Regions from separate parts of the Acetobacterium wieringae genome, predicted to be linked through region 1. Evidence: predicted binding sites of a transcription regulator. Region 1 holds the regulator's gene; each other region holds the start of a gene.
What was found. Region 1 encodes HrcA, which represses chaperone genes, less so after heat shock. Its sites were predicted from a motif close to TGTTAGCACTCNNNNNNNNNGAGTGCTAACA; they were not measured.
Positions count from the first base shown of each region.

Region 1 (5,908 bases):
CCCACCAGTCGTTCACCATCTTTGGCAAACGCAACAACCGATGGGGTCGTTCTATTTCCTTCAGCATTAGGGATTACGACGGCTTCACCGCCTTCTAATACGGCTACACAAGAGTTTGTGGTTCCTAAGTCAATCCCGATAATTTTTTCTTTACTCATATCTATTTCCTCCTGAATTGTTTACTATTTTTTAAATAAAAACTCGTTTCTGGTGATAAGACCAGCGAATTTTTGATTCTTTATGATTCTATTGCTAATTATAATTTCATTTTTAGCTGCTGCAATGCTACTTGCTGCAAACCTTAACCATGGCTGGCCGGATTACCTTGCCCTTGAACTTATAACCTTTCTGAAATACATCCATGATCTCCTGGTCTTCTTTTTCTTCGTCCTCACCAACAGCAACGCCATGGTGAAGATTGGGATCAAAAGGACCTTCGCAGATAATTTCTTCCAGTCCTTCTTCTTTGAGAACATCCTTAAGCTGCTTAAAAACCATTTCCAGTCCATCAATATAACCCTTGGCTTCCTCGCTGGCATCGGCTAAGGCGGCTTCCGCCCGCTCCAGATTATCCATTACCGGCAACAGCTTGGTGGCAAAGTTCTCTGATGCAAATTGATACATTTCTGTTTTTTCTTTTTGACTCCGCTTTTTAAAATTCTCAAAATCAGCCTGAAGTCTGATCAGGCGATTCAAGACGGCCTCATCCTCCTTTACAATCTCCTTTAATACCTCTTCCGGAGATGTCTCTGCGGTTTCCTCTGCTGCGGCCTCATCGGCTACTGTTTCTGCTTCATCTAAAAGCGCTTCATCTGTTTCAAAAGCGGTTTCTGTTTTAATTTCCTCTTCTTTTATCATCTAATCACCTATTTCATTAATAAATTTGAGATATGTAAATTTAACTCATTGCGGATATAGTTAAGAACCGACGACACATTGTCATAGTTCATCCGGGTGGGTCCGATTACGCCAAAGGCGCCCATCATTTCGCCATCCAACTCGTAGGTGGAAGTAATAATGCTGAAGTCTTTAAGATTTTCATTGTCATTTTCACTCCCTATTTTTATCCGAATGACCTGATTGCCATCCTTGGATGCCATCATTTCTGAGAGCACCTGCTTTTCCTGAACAATATTGATCAATTGCTTAATCTTATTGACGTCGCTGAACTCCGGATAATTAAATAGATTGGTTAATCCGGTGGAGTGAACCTCCGAAGCGTCCTCCATCAAGGCTTTTTTTAGATGCGGGATAATCTCATGGATCAATTTACTTTCCGCCGGGGACAATTCCTGAATTTGATCAATTAAATCCGAACTCATCTCACTGAGAACGGTATTTTTTAAAAATCCATTAATCACATTGGAAAGCTTCAGCGCCAGGATGGTATCAACCTCCTGAGAAAGGGTTACCTCAATATTTTTAGCCATCCCTTCCTGAGTCACTACTACCATAAGTACCCTGTTTTTAATTAAAGAAACAATTTGGACATGCTTACAGTTAAAATTTGTAACCCGAGGCGCCAGAACAACTGCTGTATAGTTGGTTAGCTGCGACAAAACCTGAGCAGTATGCGACATCGTCGGTCCCAGTTCAGTGGTATGATCCAGAAAACCGCGATGAATATCCGTCCGGATCATCTTCTCAAGTTTTTGGATCTCCATAATTTCATCAACGTAATAACGATAGGCTTGCTGGGTTGGAATCCGTCCCGAAGAGGTATGGGGTTGAACCAGAAAACCCAGTTCTTCAAGATCAGCCATCTCATTTCGAATGGTGGCCGGACTGATACCCAAATTACATCTTTTTGAAAGCGTCCGGGAGCCAACCGGCTCGGCGGTATTGATGTAGTCACGGATGATCACTTCTAATATTTTCTTTTTACGTGCGTTAAGTTCCATGATTCACCTCGTTATTAGCACTCGCAATAATTGAGTGCTAACATCTGAGTTAAATATAACACCCTACCCCTACTTTGTCAACTAGTTTCTATAATGGCTTACTCACTTTTTAAAGTTTTCTTAAGTTATTTTTTCGACCTGATTGCATCTAGACAAAAGCCATAAATACCTGATTTCCAAAGTCCTGCCCCCTGGGTGTCAACTTCAAAACCGACCCGTCCCATACCAGTAATCTGGCGGTGATCAGCGACTGGATAACCTCACCAAACGGGACAAAATAGCTTTCTCCAAAACGGGCGCAAAAATCGTCCTCCCGAATCCCACCCAGTTTGCGTAAACCTAAAAACATCCACTCACGCATTTGCTCCTCCGGCGTCATCGCCGGTTCAAAAATTGACGGTGATTTGTCCGCTTTCAGCAACTGACAATACTCGTTAAGTTCATTACTGTTTCCATAACGTTGGCCGTTAAAATAACCATGAGCCCCCAAACCAAAACCCAGGTAAGGAACCAGTTCCCAATATTTTACATTATGTCGGCTCTCATATCCGGGTCGACAGAAGCTGGATATTTCATAATGCAAAAATCCCTGTTCGTTTAGAAAAGCATCCACGGCCCAGTGCATTTCCCGTTCCTCATCTTCATCCGGCAGCTCCAACTGCCCCGACTCCACCCAGTTGGCCATTGGTGTTCCCGACTCCAAAATCAGGCTATAACAGGAAAGATGGGTGGGGGCATATTTTATTACCGCCTGCAAGGTTTCCATTACATCCTCGAGCTTTTGTCCCGGCAAGCCCACCATTACATCCACGCTAAAATTACTGAATCCCGCTTCTTTTAAGAGCTCCATCGCTTTTTTAAAATCGGCCTGACTGTGAACCCGACCAAGGATTTTTAGCAGAAAATCCTGCCAGGCCTGCAGCCCCACGCTGGCCCGATTGATCCCCGCCTTTTTGTAGCGTCTGGCTTTATCGGTAGTCAGCGTCCCGGGATTGATTTCAATGGTGATTTCGGCATCGTCCTTTATCTGAAATACTTCATTTAACAGCAAAAGGGTAGCTTCGATGTGTCTGACATCAACTGCAGAAGGTGTTCCCCCACCAAAATAGATGGTATCCACTGCTGGTAAAATTGATCCTTTATTTTCTTCGGAAAATTTTCTAATTTCCTTATGCAAAGCTGCAAAATAATCCCTGATCACTGCCTCAGTCTGATGAGAGAATGACGAAAAATCACAGTAGGCACATTTTTTGAGACAAAACGGAATATGACAATAAATACCCAGTCCTCCCCCGCTATCAACTTTTAACGTATTCATTATTAACTCCTCACATTTTAGGACTTTTTTGATTCATTATATGCTATAATCATAACATATAATGAATCAAAAAACAGATATCATGGAAGTCACAGAAAGGAAATCATCAATGAAAAAAACGACCACCCTTGCCATTATTGCTGGCGCTGCTGCCGCTATCCCCGCTTATTTTCTGGTTAGAAAACGAATCAAGAAAAAACCATCAATCCCATCTACTGACTGGTCTGAAGCGCTCAATAAAGAAACGATTCACGACGAACCCCTGTACGAAAATTCGCCCCCAGTATCTATGTCCACGACAGAATCCGCTCAGCCTGATAAACCGGGTATAACCGCCTCCGCTGAGGTTGCTCCAGTTTTCGAGTCCGAACCGCAAAAATCCACCTATCCCGGGTTGATTGCCCCCAATGGTCGGATCTTATATAATTTCAAAGATGAAAACAATCTGATTTTTTGTGAAGAAACCCAATTGAGCAAACGTCTGATCCAACTGGAAAATTCCATCAACATTCGGGATATCGGCGGCTACACGGGAATCGATGGTCGCAAAATCAAGTGGCGAAAAGTGATCCGTAGTGAAGAGCTGGCCCACCTTTCCGATAAGGATGTCGACTATTTTTCGGCCCTACGCCTTAAACATGTCTTTGATTTCAGAAATGAATCCAAATCAAAGCGTCAGGCTGATCGGTTGCCCAAAAATACGGAATACCATCTGCTGCCAATTTTCACCAGTGCAGATATGGGCCTGGATCATCAGGATTTCACCCAACCGGGCGTAATTGATGCATTTATGCGCCATATTTACAAAATCCAGACCGAAGATCGGGCCCAGTGCTTTGCCGAAGTGCTCAAATACCTAACCGAACCATCGGAATACCCAATTCTTTATCATTGCACCAACGGTAAAGATCGTACCGGTTTTATGACTTATCTGATTCTGAGCATTTTAGGCGTTAGTGAAGATGTGATCCTGTCTGACTATACGCTGACGAATCTGACCTTCGACGAGAGTTTTAACCTGCTGGGTAACATTATGTCCGAGGAACTGGGTATTGAAAATTATCACCTCTGGGAATTTTATGGTGTCAAGCCTGAGTGGTTAAAAATTTCCATGGACTATATAAACACCAATTTCGGTAATGTCGAAACCTATTTAATGGAAAAAACGGATCTACGGGAGAAAGATTTTAAGAAGATTCGAGAAAATTTATTGGCAAAATAAAGGCCGTCATTGGGGTGGCTTACCCACCCCAACGAAGAAAACAATAACTCTGTTAACACATATAATGTCACACATCATAGTGTAGGGGCGAATCGCATTCGCCCGGAACGTTAGTCAATATACAAACGTCCCGGCGGGTAAAACCCGCCCCTACGAATCCATATTTTTAAATACGACTATCACACATTAGTTTGTAGGAGCGATCCGTGATGACCAAGGGGTCAGACCCTCGCCCTAAAAACCCAATCCCAAAATTTAGGAGGAAATGCCAATGCAAATGGAACAATGCGGAAAAATCGCCCGGGAGGCGGGCATCCTGTTAGCAGCCACCGACGGTCAGCTGCGAAATGCCGGGCTGCTGGCCATTGCCAACGCTCTGGAAGAAAACAAAGAAGCACTTGCAGTTGCCAATCAAGTCGATATGAAACGCTCTCAGGAAGAAAACCTGGGTGCCCCCCTGCTTAAACGTCTGACCTTCGATATTGCAAAGATCAATGACGTAATCCAGGGAATCCACAGCCTGATGGAGCTGACCGATCCCCTGGGAGCTACCAAATTGTCAACCGAGCTGGATGAAGGTCTGGATCTCTATAAGGTCACCTGCCCGATTGGGGTCATTGGGGTTATCTTCGAATCCCGACCCGATGCTTTTGTTCAGATTTCCACCCTCTGCCTGAAAAGCGGCAATGCGGTACTCTTAAAAGGCGGCCGTGAAGCCCTGGAAACCAATCGACTTCTTGCCAAAATCATCAATCAAGCCACCGCTTCTGTGGGTCTGCCAAAGGACTGGCTCCAAAATCTGGAAACCCGGGAAGACGTCACTGCCATGCTGGCATTGGATCACTACATTGATCTGATTATTCCCCGGGGTTCCAACAGCTTTGTTCAATATATTATGAACAATTCCAACATTCCGGTCATGGGCCACGCCGACGGCATCTGCCATGTTTATGTTCATGAAGATGCCAATCTTACCCAGGCCGTTGCGATCATTGTCGATTCTAAAACCCAGTATGTCGCTGCCTGCAATACCCTGGAAACCCTGCTTGTCAACGAAAAAATCGCCGCTGCTCTGTTGCCGCAACTTAAAACGGCACTGGAGGCCAAAAATGTTCATATTAAGGGAGATGCTGCCACTCAGGCGATTATTGCCGTGGAAGCAGCTACCGAGATCGACTGGACAACCGAATACCTGGATTACATCCTGTCAATTAAAATTGTACCCGATCTGAACACGGCCATTAACCATATCAACACCTACGGTTCCGGTCACACCGATGTGATTCTGACCACCACCGAAACCACCGCTCAAACTTTTATGACCCTGGTGGATTCAGCCGGAGTTTTTAGGAACTGTTCAACCCGCTTCAGCGACGGCTTCCGTTTCGGTTTCGGCGCTGAGGTGGGGATCAGCACCAGCAAACTTCATGCCCGGGGTCCGGTTGGCCTGGACGGACTGCTTAGTTA
Region 1 is NZ_CP097897.1:885,413-891,320, reverse strand. It holds gene dnaK (molecular chaperone DnaK) at 1-158, opposite strand, end outside; gene grpE (nucleotide exchange factor GrpE) at 286-858, opposite strand; gene hrcA (heat-inducible transcriptional repressor HrcA) at 867-1,901, opposite strand; gene hemW (radical SAM family heme chaperone HemW) at 2,050-3,219, opposite strand; gene CHL1_RS04370 (tyrosine-protein phosphatase) at 3,329-4,441, shown strand; gene CHL1_RS04365 (glutamate-5-semialdehyde dehydrogenase) at 4,713-5,908, shown strand, end outside.

Region 2 (5,908 bases), 1.2 Mb from region 1:
TTGAAGCTTACAAAAATGCAAATCCCGAGGCGAACATTATCCGGTTGGGGATTGGTGATGTCACTAAACCGCTACCCGAAGCCGTGATTGCTGGTTTGCACAGCGCTGTTGACGAAATGGCCAGCGAAGCAACATTTAAGGGTTATGGCCCAGAACAGGGCTATGATTTCCTGCTGGAAAAAATTATCGAGTTTGATTTTAAAGCCCGGGGCGTTGAACTGGCGGTGGACGAAATCTTTGTCAGTGACGGTTCCAAAAGCGACACTGCCAATTTTCAGGAAATCTTCAGTCAGAATACCAGAATTGCTATCACCGATCCGGTATACCCGGTCTATGTCGACAGCAACGTTATGGCTGGTCGCAGTGGTACCTTAGGGGCCGATGGCAAATGGAGCGACATGGTCTACATTCCCTGTACCGCTGAAAATGGCTTTGTTCCCCAATTACCAACCGAAAAGGTGGATCTGATCTATCTTTGTTTTCCCAATAACCCGACTGGCACCACCATTAATAAAACCGAACTGAAAAAGTGGGTGGATTATGCCAAAGCTAACCAGGCCATTATTCTGTATGACGCAGCTTATGAAGCCTATATTCAGGAAGATGATGTCCCTCATAGTATCTATGAGATCGAAGGTGCCAAAGCGGTTGCCATTGAATTCCGTAGCTTCTCAAAAAATGCTGGCTTCACCGGAACCCGTTGCTCCTATGTGGTGGTGCCCAAAGAAGTGATGGGCTACACTGAAGCCGGGGAGCCGGTTGAAATCAATAAACTATGGAACCGTCGCCACTGTACTAAATTCAATGGTGTGCCCTACATCATTCAAAAAGGCGCTGAAGCGGTGTATACCGAAGCCGGTCAAGCGCAGATTAAGGCTCTGGTGGCATACTATATGAATAACGCCAAGATGATCCGTGAAGGGGTTGCCAGTACTGGCATTGAAGTTTTTGGCGGTGTCAATGCTCCCTATATCTGGCTGAAAACGCCAGAGGGCATGGATTCATGGAGCTTCTTTGACAAACTCCTCACCGAGGTCAACATTGTCGGAACTCCTGGGGTGGGCTTTGGTCCCAGCGGTGAAGGCTATTTTAGGCTTACCGCCTTCGGCAGCAAAGAAAACACCGAAGAAGCGATAAGGCGTTTCACCACCGAATTTAAATTATAAGATCCTGCTAAACAAAAGATACCCGGCAACAATGCTTGTCCGGGTATTTTTTATGGGAATAGTTACTTACCCCAAAGCAGTCATTCAGCCTTAAAAAATCATTAAAAGTGTTGACACTTTTAATAAAGTTACTTACAATATTGTTAGCACTCTTTCAGAAAGAGTGCTAACAATATACAAAATGAAGAAGAGGTATGTTATGGAAAAGAAGCAGTTTAAATCAGAATCCAAACGTCTGATGGATTTGATGATCAATTCAATTTATACCAATAAAGAAATTTTTCTACGGGAATTGATTTCAAATGCATCGGATGCCATTGACAAGGTTTACTACAAAACATTAACCGACAAAGATAAAACCTTTAATAAAGACGACTACTATATCCGGATTCATCCCGACAAGGACAACCGCACCCTGACCATTGAAGACACTGGGATCGGGATGACCGAAGCGGAATTGGACGACAATCTGGGAACCATTGCCAAAAGCGGCTCCAGCGATTTCAAAAGTGAACAGGAAATGGAAGAAGATTTTGATATCATCGGTCAGTTTGGGGTCGGTTTCTATTCAGCCTTTATGGTGGCTGATAAGGTTACTGTGGAAACCAGGGCGGTTGATTCCGAGCAGTCTTATTTATGGGTTTCAGAAGGGGCTGACGGTTATACCATCGAACCGGGAACCCGTAAAACCCATGGCTCTAAAATTACCCTGCATCTCAAAGAAAATACCGAAGACAACAATTATGACGACTATCTGGAGCCCTACCGAATCCGTCATCTGGTAGAGCATTACTCCAACTTTATCCGCTACCCCATTAAAATGGTAGTTGAAAACAGCCGTATTAAAGAAGAAACCAAAGACAGCGACAAGCCGGAATATGAAACCTATCTATCGGATGATGTGTTAAACTCGATGATCCCGATCTGGCGCAAAAATAAAAATGAGCTCACCGATGAAGATTACAACAATTTCTATCATGACAAACGATTGGGCTTTGATGCACCGCTCGCTCATGTCCACCTCAGTATTGAAGGGGCCATGAGCTATAAGGCGATTCTTTATATTCCCGGTCAGGCGCCTTTTGACTACTACACCCGGGACTATGAAAAAGGTCTGGAGCTTTATTCCAATGGCGTGCTGATTATGGAAAAATGCAGTGAGCTGCTGCCGGATTACTTCAGCTTTGTCAAAGGGGTGGTAGATTCGGAAGATATTTCCCTGAATATTTCCCGGGAAATGCTCCAGCAGGATCGTCAGCTGCGTCTGATCAGCCGTAAAATCGATTCCCGAATCTCCGAAGAACTGAAGAAAATGCAGGAAAACGATCGGGAAACCTATGAAAAATTCTTTAAAGCCTTTGGCAATCAGTTAAAAGTAGGAACCTATGATAAATGGGGCCAGGACAAAGAAAAACTTCAGGACTTCCTGCTCTTCTATTCGTCTAAAGAAGGCAATATGGTCACCCTCAAGGAATACGTCGAGCGGATGCCGGAAGATCAGAAATACATCTATTATGCCACCGGCTCATCGGTCAGTCAGCTTGAAAAGCTGCCCCAGGTTTCCATCATCAAGGATAAAGATTATGAGATCCTGTATTTAACCGAAACCATTGATGAGTTTGTTACCCAGACTTTAAGACAATACGGAGAAAAAGAATTCCGTTCCGTATCCAGCCAGAATCTGGGCCTGGAGGCACCGGAAGAAGATCAGAAAGATGATGCTGAGCAGACTTCCGAAATGGATGAAAAGCTGTTGGCAAAAATGAAAGAACTGATCGGTGATGAGGTGGTCAAGGTTAAAACCACCGCTCATTTAAAAGATGACGTGGCCTATCTGTCCACTGAAGGGGATCTGTCCATTGAAATGGAAATGACCTTAAACACCATGCCCCAGGGTGGCGATGTGAAGGCCAAGAAAGTGCTGGAAATCAACAAAAACCATCCGGTTTATGAAAAACTGAAAACTTTCTATGAAGCCGACGACGAGCAATTTGCCCTTTACACCGAACTGCTTTACAATCAAGCCCGCCTGATTGCCGGACTGCCACTGGACGATGTGGTGGCCTTTACCAAAAATATCAGCAAGCTGATGTAATCAGAGATTCGCTTGAGATACCGTACCGATCAATTGTTAATCTGTTGTTTGCTGCAGAATCGGACACTAATAAGAAATTATAAATTTCTTATTAGTCGCAGGCAGTCGCCAACTACAAGCCAGCTTGTGATTGGCTCGTTGCCTTTGCGCAGGCTATCGCCGTGTCCGCTCTGATGCAAACAACATGATCTAACAATTGTCGGTACTGCGTTATTGCTAATTTACCTTATTTTCAATCACAACAATTACCGAGATGCCAGTGCTATTTGACAAGTGCTGGCAATTTTGCTACACTAATAACAGTAACTGAAAGGTATGAGATGATGATTTTAACAATTGAAGCAGCTCTGACAATGGGATTATCGATGAGACATTGTTTAGAGCCTAAAGATAAAGTGTAAAACTTTTATTCTCATCGGTCTAAGCGCTTGATAGGATAGCAGTTTACTAGAGTTTATTGGCAAACTCCCGTACCGACCAATTGTTAATCTGTTGTTTCCTGCAGACTCGGACAGGCTATCGCCGTGTCCGCTCTGATGCAAACAACATGATATAACAATTGTCGGTACTACGTTATTTGTTTGATTATAGGCTATAGCATGCTATACTTTGTTTTACTGCGCCTAAACCGATAGCCATACAAAAAGTTTTAAGGCCATAACGCAATGCTCGTTATGGCCTTTTATAATGACAGAGAGTCAGTATAAGGGTGACTCTCTGTTTTTATTTTGTGAATTTTTAAAGGAGAAAAAAATGGGACTATTGGACGTTATCAATTTATCACATTCGTTTGGTGATAAAATTTTATATCAAGAGGCTTCCTTTGAACTGTTCAAAGGTGAGCACATGGGGATTGTCGGACGTAATGGTACTGGCAAGACCACTTTGTTAAATACCCTAATTGGTGAAATCATTCCCGATGGTGGGGAGATTCGCTGGCAAAAGGGCATTAAGGTCGGATATCTGGATCAGCATGCCCAGATTGATCAGGAGATTACGGTGTTTGACTATCTGAAAACATCGTTTCATGAGCTCTACGAAACCGAAGCCCAGTTGACCAGAATTTATGAAAACATGGCCAGCGACTGCAGTGAAAAAGCCATGAACCGGGCCGCAGATCTGCAGAGCCTACTGGAAAACTCGGGCTTTTACGAATTGGAAAGCCGTGTTTTAAAAATTGCTGACGGTTTGGGAATTACCGCTTTGGGGATGGACACCATTCTGGAGACGCTCAGCGGAGGGCAGCGGGCCAAGGTTATTCTGGCCAAGCTGCTGTTGGAAGAACCCAATGTGCTGCTGCTGGATGAACCCACCAACTTTTTGGACAAGGAGCATGTGACCTGGCTCACCGATTATTTAAAAACCTATGAGGGCACCTTTCTGGTGATTTCTCATGACTTTGATTTTCTGGACAAGATTACCACCTGTGTCTGCGACATCGAATTCTGCACCATTAAAAAATACAGCGGTAACATTTCAAAGTTCATTGAGCTGAAAGGTCTCAGACGGGAAAGTTATATCCGGGAATTTGAGGCCCAGAAAAAGGAGATCAAGAAATTTGAAGACTATATTTCCAAAAACAAAGCCCGGGCTGCCACCGCCAGTATGGCCAAAAGCCGGCAGAAGCAATTGGATAAAATTGATCGGCTGCCACCACCGGAACTGGTGCCCAAACCCAATTTCCGCTTTAACGCATTGCACATTTCGGCCCAACGTTCTTTGAGTGCCAAAGATCTGGAAATTGGCTATGATTATCCGCTGCTATCTAAACTTAATTTTAAAATCGAGTCAGGTCAGAAAACCGTGATTACCGGGTTTAACGGGATTGGCAAATCCACCCTGCTTAAAACCCTGATCAAGCAGATCCCGGCGATTTCCGGCAAATTTAAATTTGCCGACAATATCAAGGTCGCCTATTTTGAACAGGATCTCAACTGGGATAATCCCACCCTGACCCCCATTCAGGTGGTCTCCGATGCTTATCCCAAACTGTCTCAGAGTCAGTTGCGGCGCTATCTGGCCCAGTGTGGTTTAAAGGCCAAAAGTATGCTTCAGAGCGTCGACACCCTTAGCGGTGGGGAACAGGCCAAGGTTAAAATCTGCATCCTGATGCTGACACCGGCCAATTTTTTAATCCTTGATGAGCCGACCAACCACCTCGATGCCGATGCCAAAGAGGTGTTAAAAAAAGAGCTGATCAAATGGACTGGCAGTCTGATTCTGGTCTCCCATGAATCCTCTTTTTATGAGGACTGGGCTGATGCGATCATCAATATAGAAGGTTAATGCCAATAATAAACGATGTCCTCAAAAAAAACTTAACAGATGTAAAAAATCCGGCTATAATAAATTAATCGGTAGTTATAATTTGCCTGATCGAAAATAAAATCACACAATGAAATGAGACATTCGTGAAAATACAATTTTTACAGCGAGAACGCATCAATAAAATATTGGCCAATCTTTTTGATTATCCGTTGACCATCGTCGAAGCGCCCATGGGTTACGGAAAAACAACGGCAGTCCGGAATTTTCTTAAAGCAGCGGGGCATCAGCCGATCTGGATCACATTTCAGCCGGAGACGGGGTTTATTGATTATTACTGGCACAAATTTGCCACCGCAGTTAGCCGGATCGATCAAGCCAG
Region 2 is NZ_CP097897.1:2,053,267-2,059,174, reverse strand. It holds gene CHL1_RS10015 (LL-diaminopimelate aminotransferase) at 1-1,166, shown strand, start outside; gene htpG (molecular chaperone HtpG) at 1,366-3,261, shown strand; gene CHL1_RS10005 (ABC-F family ATP-binding cassette domain-containing protein) at 4,015-5,547, shown strand; gene CHL1_RS10000 (LuxR C-terminal-related transcriptional regulator) at 5,673-5,908, shown strand, end outside.
Region 2: htpG (molecular chaperone HtpG) is a predicted target of HrcA. The motif match lies at 1,308-1,338, and genes of this name have one in related genera.

Region 3 (5,908 bases), 610 kb from region 1:
AATAACCGATCCTTCAAGACCAGCATTTTCAGCAATTTGTCGCATTGGTTCTTCAATCGCCCGACGGATGATACCAGCGCCGGTTTTTTCGTCGCCTTCCAGGGTTTCAATTAAAGCGTCAACCTTTGGAATCGCATTAATATAAGCGGTACCGCCACCGGATACAACGCCTTCTTCAACCGCTGCCCGAGTCGCATTTAATGCATCTTCGATACGGTATTTGATTTCTTTCAGTTCAGTTTCAGTGGCTGCACCAACTTGGATAACTGCTACGCCGCCGGATAATTTAGCCAAACGTTCCTGAAGTTTTTCTTTATCATATTCGGAAGAAGTTTCTGGAATCTGCGCTTTGATCTGACGGATTCGTTCTTCAACAGCCTCTTTATTTCCGCTACCTTCAACAATAATGGTATCTTCTTTGTCAACTTTTACCTGACGGGCACGGCCTAATTGTTCAATGGTTGTGGTTTTTAATTCTAAGCCTAATTCGTCCGAGATCACTTCTCCACCAGTTAATGCGGCAATATCAGCCAGCATTGCTTTACGACGATCGCCAAAGCCAGGAGCTTTTACTGCGACACAGTTAAAGGTTCCCCGTAATTTATTAACAACCAATGTTGCCAGAGCTTCTCCTTCTACATCTTCAGCAATGATTAACAGCTTGCTGCCGGTTTGAACAATTTGTTCTAAAACTGGTAAAATTTCCTGGATGTTGGAGATTTTTTTGTCGGTGATTAAGATATAGGGATTATCCAGGATGGCAACCATTTTTTCGGTGTCAGTGACCATATAAGCTGATAAGTAGCCCCGGTCGAATTGCATCCCTTCGGTAAATTCCAGTTCAGTACCCATTCCTTTGCCTTCTTCAACGGTGATAACGCCGTCATCACCGACTTTGTCCATCGCTTCGGAAATCAGTTTTCCAATTTCGGCATCGGCTGCCGAAATGGATGCAACCTGAGCGATTGCTTCTTTGCTTTCAATTTTTTTACTGTTTGCTTTTAATTCTTCGACAACAGTCGCAACTGCTTTTTCAATCCCTTTTTTAAGAACCATTGGGTTTGCACCGGCAACAACGTTACGGTTACCTTCACGAACAATTGCCTGAGCCAATAAAGTAGCTGTGGTTGTTCCGTCCCCTGCGACGTCATTTGTTTTAGTAGCAACTTCCTTAACCAGTTGAGCACCCATGTTTTCAAAGGCATCTTCCAGCTCAATTTCTTTGGCAATGGTTACCCCATCATTGGTGATAGTTGGTGAACCGTATGATTTAGCTAAAATAACATTTCTTCCTTTTGGTCCTAATGTCACCTTAACAGTATTTGCTAATTTATCTACACCAGTGATCAGAGATGCTCTGGCGTCTTCACGAAATTTAATCTCTTTAGCCATATTATTTTCCTCCTGTTTTTCTAAATTTTATTATTCTACAATTGCTAAAATATCAGCCTGACGGATGATTAAAAACTCTTCATCGCCAATTTTTACTTCATTGCCGGAATATTTGGAATAGATAACTTCATCATCTACCTTAACATCCAATGGCACCTTTTTACCATCGATAATTTCGCCAGTTCCGACAGCCACTACTTTACCCTGCTGTGGTTTTTCCTGGGCTGATCCTGGTAAAACAATTCCACCAACAGTTTTTACTTCTTCAGCTTTAACTTTAATTACTACTTTGTCACCTAAAGGTCTTAAACTCATTTTTTCCTCCATTTGATTATATTGGGTACGCTGTACCTTTTATTTCATTTATTAGCACTCATTCATCTTGAGTGCTAATAGTATTTTAAATGATTTGCAGATTGATTGCAAGTATTTTTTCCCTTTTCGTTCATCTTAATTTTTTTTAAGATTGTTTTAATTTTTAAAGATGGTACACTTCTCTTTATATAAACGTGTCTACCCTTTTGTCGACAGGCCGTATTTCCTGTCTGCCTTTATTGACGGGTTCCGATTTTTAAACCCGGAATGCCATTGAGACTTAGGTCGCTCTCTTCCCCATTGATATAATTATAGTAAGCCATCGAACCGATCATAGCGGCGTTATCGGTACAGAGAATAGGATCTGGATAGTACAAGGTCATGCCCGCATCAGCGGCTGCCTGTCCCATCATTTTTCGCAGCAACGAATTACAGGACACCCCGCCCGCCATGCAGATACTCTTCATGCCAATACTGTTGGCACAGGCAATGGTTTTGCTGACCAGCACCTCGATAACGGCCAGCTGAAACGATGCGGCCACATCATCGGGATTGACCGCCTCATTTTTCATTTTCTTGCCGTTGAGGTAATTGAGCACCGCCGATTTCAAACCGCTGAAGCTAAAATTATACTCAGTTTTATCCAGCATCACCCTGGGAAAAGCGATCGCCTCGGGGTTGCCATTTTTGGCCGCAGCATCAATGGCCGGACCGCCGGGATATCCCAAGCCCAAAACCCGGGAAATTTTGTCAAAGGCTTCTCCGGCCGCATCATCGATGGTTCGACCCAGTACCTTGAAGGTCTGATAATCTTCCACCAGGACCAGATGACTGTGGTCGCCGGATACCACCAATGTCAAAAATGGCGGTGCAAGCTCCGGAAACTGCAAAAAATTAGCGGCAATATGGCCTTCAATATGGTGTACCCCGATTAACGGTTTTCCGAGACTGTAAGCCATTGCTTTGGCTGTGGAGAGCCCAATCAGCAGCGCTCCCACCAGACCGGGACCGTTGGTCACGGCAATGGCGTCCACCTCGGCCAGAGATAGTTTACTTTCTGCCAGGGCTTCGTCGATAATGTAGGGCAGTTTGGTGACATGGTTGCGGGAGGCAATCTCTGGTACCACGCCCCCATATTTCTGATGAATATCAATCTGGGAATAAATCCGGTTGGTCAATATGTTCCGGCCATCTTCAACAATGGCCACGGATGTTTCGTCACAGGATGTCTCAATACTAAGAATTTTCATGTTTACCTCGATTAGAATTACTCGTTATTTATTTTTATGTTTTTCTTTTTCAAAACCAGCCCCATTCCCAGGGTGGTGAGTCCCAGGGGCATTAGAATATAGATGACCATTCGACCGATCATGGCGAAGAAGAAGGGCTCGGGGACAATCCAGATCAGTCGGTCGGTGGAAGGATCCATAATCCATAAGTCGTTGGAAAAAAATAACTGATGGAAGAGGATAAAGGTGTTATTGAAATTAAAAATAAAACTCGCACCAACAATCAGCAAGATCACCATAAACGTGGCCGATCCATAGAACAAGGCCTTGATAATGGCCTGGCGATCGTATTTTAACAGCACCAGAAAAGCGATCAGCGCCAGAATCAGAGCGGCGTCCCGAAGACCGAGAAAGAAAAGCAACAAGTCTCTGACATCGTCCATATGGGTGATTTCTTTGTCATTAAAAATTGAAACACTGTCGACAACGTTTTTGGCACTTCCAATGGCTAAACGGGCCTGGATGTCAAAATCCTTCCGGTCGCCCTTGAGGTAGCTGATGATTTCATCGACCACCAGTTCCATATCTGGGGGATAGATACCAGTGTTATCAGTGACCTGATTTTTTTCCATCTGATCCATGTAAAACGCTTTGTCAAACACCGCTGCTTCAATGCCGCTGATAAAAATAATAACCGGAAAAAGGATTCCCAGCAACACTGTAACTATTTTGATGGTTTTATTCAAGTTTGTACCTCCACATGATGATTCCGTCCATTCCCGTGCCATAGTAATCTTTGCGTCGTCCTTGCCGGGTAAATTGGTTTTTTAAATAAAAATTGATAGCCGGCTGATTATCCCCTCGTACCTCCAGGGTCATCGCCACACAACCTTGCTCCAGTGCCAGGGCCAGCATTGCATTGATAATATTTTGCCCCACCCCGGTCTGGCGATAGGCTTCCAGTACTGCGATATTGGTAATGTGGGCTTCATCAATCACCTGCCAGAAGCCACCAAAACCAATAATTTCGCCATCTAATTCAGCGACAATATAATTGGAGAGGATATTGTTAGTTTCTGCCTTATAGGAATCCTCGGTCCAATTGTGTGAAAAGCAGGCCTGATCCACCTTAAAAACGCCGGGGACATCCCGGGACTCCATCAGTCGATAATGGATCATCATTTTTTATGCTCTTCGGCGTAGGAAGGCCGAATATAAAAGGGTTCCACTTCCCGATAATGGCTGGTCGCCCCCTTTAAGGCCCGCTTAAGGACCAGGGCAGCGGCTGACGAGGCTCGGTTCATGTTGAGATAATTGGGAACGATCCGGGCGGTAGGAATCGCTCCCTGCAGGATTTGTGAAAAGCGGGGTAAGCCATCACCCAAGAAATAGATGGTCTCTTTTCGCCCTTGTAAAAAAGTAATGAGCTTATCAATTTCCATCACCGCATCGGCCAGATCCTGAACCAGTTGGCCGTCTTCAAAATGAAAAACACCAGTATAGGTCTGGTTACGCTGGGCATCCAGAATCGGACAGATCAGACCATTGGCAAAGGGAATATTCATGGCCAGGCTTTCCAGGGTGGATACTCCTACTACCGGTTTATTCAGAGCCTGAGCAAAGCCCTTGACGGTCGCCATACCAATGCGCAAGCCGGTAAAGGAACCGGGACCGGAAACAATGCCGAAAACATCAATATCCTGAATCGAAAGACCCCCATCACTGAGCAAATGATCAATAGCAATCATCAGTTTCTCGGAATGTTTTTTTTGATGATTGATAATCATTTCGCCGACTAATTTTTCTTCGTTTAATATGGCAACCGTTGCCACCATGGTGGATGTATCAATGGTGAGTGTATTCATCTTTTGCTTTCCTTCTTAATTATTATTTGCTGAACTATTTTAAACTAATACCCCAGCCTGACAAAGAGAAGGTACCGATTATGGATCAAAACAAATCGGTACGCTTTCTCGTTAATCATCTTACTTCTTTTTTAGCTTTGCCAGTGCTTTGAGATCCCGATCGATATCCTTAAGCTTTTCATCGGAGAAAAAGTCATCGGGCAGTAATTTCTGAGCCTTATCAAAGCAGATTCCCATTTTGATGGCCATTTGCAGATAGTCACTTTCAAAAGTTTCGTCACCAAAATAATTTCGGAGAATCTGCATAACATCCTCATCCTCGACCAGATCCCGAACTTTAGAATGGATACAGAGGTACTCTTCCTCATTACCACCGAAAAGACTTTTGAAAAAACCCTTTTTCTTTTCGGTGCAATTAACCAACTTTTCGAAGGTAATCCCTTCCAGTGACTGATCTGAATTGACCAGTTCAATAATCTTATCAATACATTCTTCGGTGAAGATGCCATTGGAAAACTCAACCAGTTTGCGCAAGGGGGTGTTGGCCAGCATCGTCATAAAAAAGTCATCTTCTCTGGTCTGGTCATCCCCCATGATTTCTTCAAAGCCCGAGAGCAGTAGTTTTAAGATCGTCTGTCCCCGCTCGGTTTTTTCAAAATCGCTGAGATAGGATAAGGGGTTGATCGGATGGATCAGATCTTTGGTAATCTGAACCGCATAGACAATCGGCAAATCCCGGCTGGATGACCCGATATAGATCTGGTGACTGCCCGACTCATGTTCCCAGGATTTGGTGGTGGGATTATAATAGCAAAAATCACTGAGTCCCAACTCAAAGCTGACCTCGGCCGAACGCCCCGCCGGGATGAAGACTTTTTTAAAGGCCCGCAGTTCCCGCAGTGGCCGCAGGATGGCGGTATCTGATTTTCCCGTGTATAACTGAACAATTTCCTTACCGTTCATTACGCCGGAATTGGTAACACGGCATCTAACGGTAACCATTTTTTCTGCATCGATTGTTAACGCTGGCTCATCAATCGGTTCATAGTTAAAATCGGTGTAGCTGAGCCCAAATCCAAAGGGAAAACGGACCTTCTTCTTCGTAAA
Region 3 is NZ_CP097897.1:1,499,224-1,505,131, reverse strand. It holds gene groL (chaperonin GroEL) at 1-1,392, opposite strand, end outside; gene groES (co-chaperone GroES) at 1,423-1,707, opposite strand; gene tsaD (tRNA (adenosine(37)-N6)-threonylcarbamoyltransferase complex transferase subunit TsaD) at 1,944-2,957, opposite strand; gene CHL1_RS07230 (TIGR01906 family membrane protein) at 2,975-3,682, opposite strand; gene rimI (ribosomal protein S18-alanine N-acetyltransferase) at 3,675-4,118, opposite strand; gene tsaB (tRNA (adenosine(37)-N6)-threonylcarbamoyltransferase complex dimerization subunit type 1 TsaB) at 4,115-4,801, opposite strand; gene CHL1_RS07215 (glycoside hydrolase family 3 C-terminal domain-containing protein) at 4,922-5,908, opposite strand, start outside.
Region 3: groES (co-chaperone GroES) is a predicted target of HrcA. The motif match lies at 1,757-1,787, and genes of this name have one in related genera.